Regions from separate parts of the Bradyrhizobium sp. LB13.1 genome, predicted to be linked through region 2. Evidence: predicted binding sites of a transcription regulator. Region 2 holds the regulator's gene; the other holds the start of a gene.
What was found. The regulator PhoB, encoded in region 2, activates phosphate uptake and scavenging genes when phosphate is short. The targets are predictions, from matches to a motif close to TGTCATNNANCTGTCAT.
Positions count from the first base shown of each region.

Region 1: a site for PhoB is predicted at 2,029-2,045, ahead of ACVWYI_RS17780 (DUF47 domain-containing protein). Genes of this name have one in related genera too.

Region 1 covers NZ_JBSRYQ010000001.1:3,780,011-3,784,424, reverse strand. The annotation lists gene sugE (quaternary ammonium compound efflux SMR transporter SugE) at 2-316, shown strand; partial or broken gene ACVWYI_RS17785 (anion permease) at 309-1,318, opposite strand; gene ACVWYI_RS17780 (DUF47 domain-containing protein) at 1,334-1,978, opposite strand; gene ACVWYI_RS17775 (branched-chain amino acid ABC transporter permease) at 2,143-3,111, opposite strand; partial or broken gene ACVWYI_RS17770 (branched-chain amino acid ABC transporter permease) at 3,113-3,977, opposite strand; gene ACVWYI_RS17765 (ABC transporter substrate-binding protein) at 4,050-4,414, opposite strand, start outside.
Region 2 covers NZ_JBSRYQ010000001.1:1,122,257-1,126,670, reverse strand. The annotation lists partial or broken gene ACVWYI_RS05250 (acetylornithine transaminase) at 1-1,011, opposite strand, end outside; gene ACVWYI_RS05245 (GcrA family cell cycle regulator) at 1,468-1,980, shown strand; gene phoB (phosphate regulon transcriptional regulator PhoB) at 2,110-2,820, opposite strand; gene phoU (phosphate signaling complex protein PhoU) at 2,836-3,552, opposite strand; gene pstB (phosphate ABC transporter ATP-binding protein PstB) at 3,564-4,385, opposite strand; gene pstA (phosphate ABC transporter permease PstA) at 4,382-4,414, opposite strand, start outside.

The DNA of each region.
Region 1 (4,414 bases), 2.7 Mb from region 2:
CATGGCCTGGAGCATCCTGTTCGTCGCCGGTCTCCTGGAGATCGCCTGGGCGATCGGCCTCAAATACACCGAGGGATTTACGAAGCTCGTCCCGTCTGTCCTCACGCTCGGGGCCATGGGCGGCAGCATCATCCTGCTCGGGCTTGCCCTCAAATCGCTGCCGATTGGAACCGCTTATGCAGTCTGGACCGGCATCGGCGCGGTCGGCACCGCGACGCTCGGCATCATCCTGTTCGGCGAGCCGGCCACCGCGTTCCGCCTCGCCAGCATCGGGCTGATCGTCGCCGGGATTGTCGGGCTGAAGTTCGTTACCTGATGAATATCTGTACTGCCCACCAGGTCAGCGCGGCGACGATGGCCGAGGCCGGCATCGTGATGACCCAGGCATAGACGATCGAGCTGGCGACATTCCAGCGCACCGCCGAGAGGCGGCGGGCGGCGCCGACGCCGACGATCGCGCCGGTGATGGTGTGGGTGGTCGAGACGGGAACACACCGAGAAAGGTCGCCATGAACAGGGTCGCGGCACCGCCGGTCTCGGCGCAAAAGCCCTGCATCGGGGTCAGTTTTGTAATCCGCAATCCCATCGTGCGGACAATGCGCCAACCACCCATCAGCGTGCCCATTGCCATGGCCGCCTGGCAGGAGAGCACCACCCAGAAGGGCACGAAGAATTCGCCGCCAAGTTGGCCCTGCGAATAGAGCAGCACGGCGATGATGCCCATGGTCTTCTGCGCGTCATTGCCACCATGGCCGAGCGAATAGAGCGAAGCAGAGGCGAACTGCAGGATGCGGAAGGCGCGATCGACGGCAAAGGGCGTGGAGCGCACCGAGGCCCAGGAGACGATCGCAACCAGTACCATCGCGAGCAGGAAGCCGACGAGCGGAGACAGCACGATCGCGATCACCGTCTTGGACAATCCGCTCCAGACCGCCGCCGAAAGGCCGGCTTTGGCCACGCCGGCACCAAATAGACCGCCGATCAATGCGTGGGACGAAGACGATGGGATGCCGAGCGCCCATGTTACGAGGTTCCAGACGATGGCGCCGACCAGCGCCGCGAAGATCACCTGGGCATCCACGATCGCGGGATCGATGATGCCGGTGCCGATGGTCTGGGCGACGTGCAGCCCGAACACCATGAAGGCGACGAAATTGAAGAACGCGGCCCAGAACACCGCGAATTGCGGCCGCAGCACGCGGGTCGAGACGATGGTCGCGATCGAATTGGCGGCGTCGTGCAGGCCGTTCAGGAAGTCGAACAGCAGCGCGACGGCGATCAGTCCGACCAGGACGGGAAGACCCAACGCAACATCCACGGCGCGGCCCCTGCCCTAAACTTGCTCGATGACGATGCTGTTGATCTCGTTGGCGACGTCGTCGAAGCGGTCGGCGACTTTCTCGAGATGGTCGTAGATCTCCGCGCCGACGATGAAATCCATCGCGTTGCCGTCGCGATGCTTGAGGAAGAGTTCCTTCAGCCCGATATCCTGGAGGTCGTCGACGCGCCCCTCGAGCTTGGTCAATTCTTCCGTGATCGCAGTCAGCATGGCCACGTTCTGACCGATCGCCTGCATCAGCGGCAACGCGCGACCGACCAGATTGGCGCATTCCACCAAGAGCACGCCGATCTCCCGCATCGGCGGCTCGAAGATGCGAACCTCGAACAGCATCACGGCCTTGGCGGTCTGCTGCATCTGGTCGATGGCGTCGTCCATCGAGGTGATCAGGTTCTTGATGTCGCCGCGGTCGAACGGGGTGATGAAGGTGCGGCGCACCGCCGTCAGCACCTCGCGGGTGATGTTGTCGGCGTCGTTCTCGAACTGGTTGACGCGCTGGCAATAGACCGGCGTCTCCTCGCCCCCGTTGAGCATGCCCTGGAGCGCGATCGAGCCCTGAATCACGGTCTGGGCGTGGCGGTCGAACAGGTCGAAGAACCGTTCTTCCTTGGGCAGGAAAGCGCGAAACAATCGCATCATGGGGGAGAGACAACCGGTTGGATTTGGATAATGGCCTAGCCCAAGCGGGCCGTCATGAAACTGTCATAGACCATTTTCGATCCACGCGCGTGCCACCTCACACCTGTGGAGTCGGATCATCCACCGCTTTCGCGCGCCACCGATTTTTCTGATACATCAATAACTTACAGCGAACGCCGGAGGTAATGCGCGATTTCGCCGATGACGCCACGGCGGAAGGTGAGCACACAGATCACGAAGATCGAGCCCTGGATCACCGTCACCCACTGGCCGAAGCTCGCCAGATATTGCTGCATGGCGATGATCGCGAAGGCACCGACCACGGGCCCGAAGATGGTCCCGAGCCCGCCGACCAGCGTCATCAGCACCACCTCGCCGGACATCGACCAGTGCACGTCGGTGAGCGAAGCGTTCTGCGCCACGAACACCTTCAGCGATCCCGCAAAGCCGGCGAGCGTGCCCGACAGGACGAAAGCCAGGAACTTGTACTGATCGGTCCGGTAACCGAGCGAGATCGCGCGCGGCTCGTTCTCACGGATCGCCTTCAGGACTTCGCCGAACGGCGAATTGATGATGCGGTAGATCAGCAGGAAGCCGGCGAGGAAGCCGACCAGCACCACGTAGTAGAGCACGGTCGGCTTGGTCAAATCGAACACGCCGAACATGCGGCCCTGCGGGATGCCCTGGATGCCGTCCTCACCATGGGTGAACGGCGCCTGGAGGTAGATGAAGTACAGCAGCTGCGACAGCGCCAGCGTGATCATCGAGAAATAGATGCCCTGGCGGCGGATCGAGATGAAGCCGGTGATGAGCGAGAGCCCGAACGCCGCGGCAATGCCGACGAGGATGCCGAGTTCCGGCGGCAACGCCCACACTTTCAGCGCGTGCGCGCTGCAATAGCCGGCGGTGCCCATGAACATCGCGTGGCCGAACGAGAGCAAGCCGCCATAGCCGATCAGGAGATTGAATGCACAGGCCAGCAGCGCGAAGCACAGCGCCTGCATCACGAAGAACGGATAGATGCCGCTGAATGGCACCGCAGCCAGCAGCAGCGCCATCACCACGAACACGATCATCTCGTCGCGGATCGCGCGCGGGGGGGCCGGCAGTGTGTCGTCCGTCAAGGCTGTCATATCAGGCCGCCCTTCCCGTCAATCCCGTTGGCTTCACCAAGAGCACCAGCACCATCAGCACGAACACGACGGTGTTGGAGGCCTCGGGGTAGAAATACTTGGTCATGCCCTCGATCACACCGAGCGCGAAGCCGGTGATGATGGAGCCCATGATCGATCCCATGCCGCCGATCACGACCACCGCGAACACGACGATGATGAGGTCGGCTCCCATCAGCGGCCGCACCTGGTTGATCGGCGCCGACAGCACGCCGGCGAGCGCGGCAAGGCCGACACCGAGGCCGTAGGTCAGCGTGATCATGCGCGGCACGTTGACGCCGAAGGCGCGCACCAGCGTCGGGTTTTCGGTGGCTGCACGCAAATAAGCGCCGAGCCGTGTCTTCCTCGATCAGGAACCAGGTCGCGATGCAGACCACCAGCGAGAAGATGACGACCCAGCCGCGATAGACGGGCAGGAACATGAATCCGAGATTCATGCCGCCCTTGAGCTGGTCCGGAATGGCGTAAGGCAGGCCGGAGGAGCCGAAGTAGTTCTGGAACACGCCCTGCACAATCAGCGCAATGCCGAAGGTCAGAAGCAGACCGTAGAGATGATCCAGCCCGGTCAGCCATTGCAGCATGGTCCGCTCCAGGATCATGCCGAAGATGCCGACGATGATCGGCGCAAGCAGCAACGCCCACCAGTAGTTGATGCCGCCGAGGTTCAGCAGGAAATAGGCAGCGAACGCGCCCATCATGTAGACCGCACCATGGGCGAAATTGATGATGTTGAGCATGCCGAAGATCACGGCAAGCCCGAGACTGAGCAGCGCGTAGAACGAGCCGTTGATCAGTCCCACCAGTAGCTGAGCGTAAAGAGCCTGCATCGATCCCGCACCCGGTCCCTTCGGCGTTCCCTGAAAGTCGCCCGCAGGCCTGATGGCCTGCGGGCGGTTATCTTACTTCTTCAAGAGCGCGCACTTGCTCTCGGACAGCGGCGTGAAGGCCTGGTCGCCCGGCACCGTGCCGACCAGCTTGTAGAAGTCCCACGGTCCCTTGGACTCGGAGGGCTTCTTCACCTCGAACAGATAGGCATTGTGGATGGTGCGGCCGTTGGGCTGGATCTCGCCCTTGCCGAACAGATCGTCTTCCGTCGGCATCGACTTCATCTTCTCGACGACCTTGGCGCCGTCATGCGGGTTGCCGCCGAGCGCTTCCAGCGCCTTGAAATAGTGACGCACGCCTGCATAGACGCCAGCCTGCACCATGGTGGGCGGCGCGTTGCTCTTCATCTTCTCGGCGAAGCGCTTGGAGAACGCCCGGG
Region 2 (4,414 bases):
TGCCGATCAGCAGGCCCTCGCCGCGCACTTCGCTGACGACATCGCTATGACGATCGATCACGGAGGCGAGCTTCTGCTTGAGCAGCAGCGACATTCTCTGCACGTGGTCGAAGAAGCCGGGCTTGAGCATGACGTCGAGCACGGCGTTCGCAGCCGAAATCGCGAGCGGATTGCCGCCGAAGGTCGAGCCGTGCGAGCCGGGCCCCATGCCGGCCCGCCGCATCCGCGGTCGCCAGCACCGCGCCGATCGGAAAGCCGCCGCCGAGCGCCTTCGCCAGCGACATCACATCGGGCGTCACGCCGAGACGGCGGTGTGCGAACAGATCGCCGGTGCGGCCCATGCCGGTCTGCACCTCGTCGAACGCGAGCAGCAAGCCCTTGTCGTCGCAGAGCTGGCGCAGCGCCTTGAGGAAGGCCGGGGTTGCCGAGCGCACGCCGCCCTCGCCCTGGATCGGCTCGATCAGGATACCGGCGGTCTGCGGACCGATCGCTTTCTTCACGGCCTCGATATCGCCATGCGGGATTTGGTCGAAGCCATCCATCGGCGGACCAAAACCTTCCAGATATTTTGCAGATCCCGTCGCGGCCAGCGTCGCCAGCGTGCGGCCGTGGAACGCGCCTTCGAAGGTGATGATGCGGTAACGTTCCGGATGCCCTTGGGAGAAGTGATGATGGCGGACCAGCTTGATCACGCCCTCCAGCGCCTCGGCGCCGGAAATTGCAGAAGAACACGAAGTCCGCAAAACTCTCATGGCAGAGGCGGTTGGCGAGCTTCTCGCCATCCGGGCTCTGGAACAGGTTCGACATGTGCCAGAGCTTCGTGGCCTGCTCCTGCAACGCTTTGACCAGCGCGGGATGGGCATGGCCGAGCGCGTTCACCGCGACACCCGAGGTGAAATCGAGATAGCGCTCGCCATTGATCGCAATCAGCCAGCAGCCTTCGCCGCGCTCGAAACCGAGGTCGGTTCTGGCGAAAACGGGGAGCAAATGCGGCGCTGCGCTGTTGGTCATGATGTCACTTGGATGTTGCGGACGGTGTGACGCGTGCATTGCGCAACGCACCATTGACCGGCCCGGAAAACGAAACGTGCCGCCTTTTCGGGGCGGCACGTGTCACTATCTTATGCTTGGGAAGACGGGTGTCAATGCCGCCCCGGAAAGCCTCGCGAAACGCTGAATCCGTAATCTTGCGGTGCCGATTTCGCGGGATTTCACCACGGAACATGTGGAAGCGAGTCGGCGGACTCTTGCGCGGGAGTCACGCCATATTGTAGCGTTTGGATTGTCAGATACGACATCTCGTGCAGTGGTTCTGATCTCTAAGTCCTTATGTACCGGCGTAAACGTTCGGGCGTTCTAGTCACGCCCGGCGAGCCTTAAGGGATTCTGGCGGCACGGGTTTTTAAAGGCTTAGGCATTCGCTGCGAGGCGCCAGGATGGCAGGCCGGCAGCGAGGGAAAGGGTGCAATGACAGTTTTGACCTGGTCCGATGATCGCGTCGAGCAGCTTAAAAAGCTCTGGGAGGCCGGACTTTCGGCCAGCCAGATCGCGGCTGAGCTCGGTAATGTGACCCGCAATGCCGTGATCGGCAAAGTGCACAGGCTCGGCCTGTCGGGTCGCGCCAAGAGCCCTTCATCGGCAGCGCCCCGGCCGCGCAAGGCGCGCCCCGCGCAGCATATGATGCGGGTGACCCGTCCGATCTCGCGCGGCAACACCGCGCTGGCACAGGCTTTCGAGGTCGAAGTGGAGGCCGAACCGGTCACCTACGACAACGTGGTGCCGATGAGCCAGCGGCTATCGCTGCTCGAGCTGAACGAGGCGACCTGCCACTGGCCGGTCGGCGATCCCTCGACCCCGGATTTCTTCTTCTGCGGCGGCAAGGCGCTTTCCGGGCTGCCCTATTGCGCCCAGCACTCGCGCGTCGCGTATCAGCCGGCGTCGGATCGGCGCCGCGCACCGGTGAAGCCGGGCCCGCGCTGAGCTAGCGGATTTAGCTGACTGCAAGGGCGGCGCCGTCACACGATGACGCCTCGGCCCACTTGATGTCGTCCCGGACAAGCGTGCCAAAAGCGCGTGCCGATCCGGAACGACGGCGGAGCTTGAAGCGAGTTACGCCTGCTGCTCCGCCTTGGCAAAACGATCATCCAGCGCGTAGCCGGCGCCGCGGACGGTGCGGATCGGGTCCTGCTCGCGGCCCAGATTGAGCAGCTTGCGCAGGCGGCCGATATGCACGTCGACGGTACGCTCGTCGATGTAGATGTCGCGGCCCCAGACGCTGTCGAGCAGTTGCTCGCGCGAGAACACCCGCCCCGGATGCTCCAGGAAGAACTCCAGCAGGCGATATTCGGTCGGGCCGAGATCGATCGGCCGGCCCGAGCGCGCCACGCGGCGCTTGTCGCGGTCGAGCTCGATGTCGCCAAAGGCGAGCACAGCGGCGAGCCGTTCGGGGCTTGCGCGCCGCAGCAGGCCCTTCACGCGCGCCAGGAGCTCCGGCACCGAGAACGGCTTGACGATGTAATCGTCGGCGCCGGTCGCAAGACCCCGCACCCGCTCGCTTTCCTCGCCGCGCGCGGTGAGCATGATGATCGGGAGCTGCTTGGTCTCGGGACGGGTGCGAAGCCGCCGGCACAATTCGATGCCCGACAGGCCCGGCAGCATCCAGTCGAGCACGATCAAATCGGGAATGTGCTCCTTGAGACGGGTGTCGGCGTCGTCGCCGCGCATGACCGTCTCGACGTCATAGCCGTCGCCTTCGAGGTTGTAGCGGAGAAGCTCGGTCAGGGCTTCCTCGTCCTCAACCACCATAATGCGTGCGCCCATCTGGGTCGTTGCTCCCTAGGTGTTCGGTATCGAGCTGGCGAAGGTCGTCATATCGCCCTTCGGCCGCTTGTCGGTGATCGCCTGGCCCTCGATCATGTAGAACACGGTCTCGGCGATGTTGGTGGCGTGGTCGCCGATCCGCTCGATGTTCTTGGCGCAGAACATCAAATGGATGCAGAACGAGATGTTGCGCGGATCCTCCATCATGTAAGTGAGGAGCTCGCGGAACAGCGAAGTGCAGATGGCGTCGACTTCCTCGTCGCCCTTCCACACCGCCATCGCCGCCGGCAAATCATGTGCGGCATAGGCGTCCAGCACCGACTTGACCTGCTGCTGCACGAGGTCTGTCATGTGCTCCAGGCCGCGGAACAGCTTGAGCGGATGGAAATCCGTCTCCAGCGCCGCGACGCGCTTGCCCATGTTCTTGGCGAGGTCGCCGATGCGCTCGAGATCGGTCGCGACGCGCATGGCGCCGACGATCTCGCGCAGATCGACCGCCATCGGCTGACGGCGGGCGATGGTGAGCACGGCGCGCTCCTCGATCTTCTTCTGGAGCGCGTCGAGCTCGGTGTCGATGGTGACGACGCGCTGGCCGAGCGGAACGTCACGGCGGATCAGCGCGTCGACGGAATCGACGATCATGCGCTCGGCGATGCCGCCCATCTCGGCAACCAGCCGGGTGAGTTCCTGGAGGTCGGTGTCGAAGGCCTTTGCGGTATGTTCAGAACCCATGTCGCGTCTCCTCAGCCGAACCGGCCGGTGATGTAATCCTGCGTGCGCCGGTCGGTCGGCGACGTAAAGATCTTGTTGGTGTCGTCGAACTCGATCAGCTCGCCGAGATACATGAAGGCGGTCTTGTCGGAGACGCGCGCCGCCTGCTGCATGTTGTGGGTGACGATCGCGATCGTGTAGTCCTCGGAGAGCTCCTGGATCAGCTCCTCGACCTTGGCGGTCGAGATCGGGTCGAGCGCCGAGCAGGGTTCGTCGAACAGGATCACCTCGGGCCGCACCGCGACGGTGCGGGCGATGCAGAGGCGTTGCTGCTGGCCGCCGGAGAGCGACAGGCCGGAGGCGTTGAGCTTGTCCTTGACCTCGTTCCACAGCGCGCCGCCGCGCAGCGCCTTCTCGACCCGGCCGTCCATCTCGGATTTCGAGATCTTCTCGTAGAGACGGATGCCGAACGCGATGTTTTCGTAGATCGTCATCGGGAACGGCGTCGGCTTCTGGAACACCATGCCGACGCGGGCGCGCAGCAAATTGAGGTCCAGCCTGGGGTCGAGGATGTTGGTCTGGTCGAGCATGAGCTGACCGGTGGCGCGCTGGCCCGGATAGAGGTCGTACATCCGGTTGAAGATGCGCAGCAGGGTCGACTTGCCGCAGCCCGACGGGCCGATGAACGCCGTGACGCGATTGGCGCCGAGCGTCAGGTTGATGTTCTTCAGCGCGTGGTGCTCGCCGTAATAGAAGTTCAGGTTGCGAACGGTCACCTTGGGGGGCGCCTCGGGCAGCATCGGCGCGGGGGGCAGTCCGCCGGCCGCGCTCATCGATACGGAAAGATCACTCATTTTGCGGTCCTCTCGGCGCCAAGGATGCG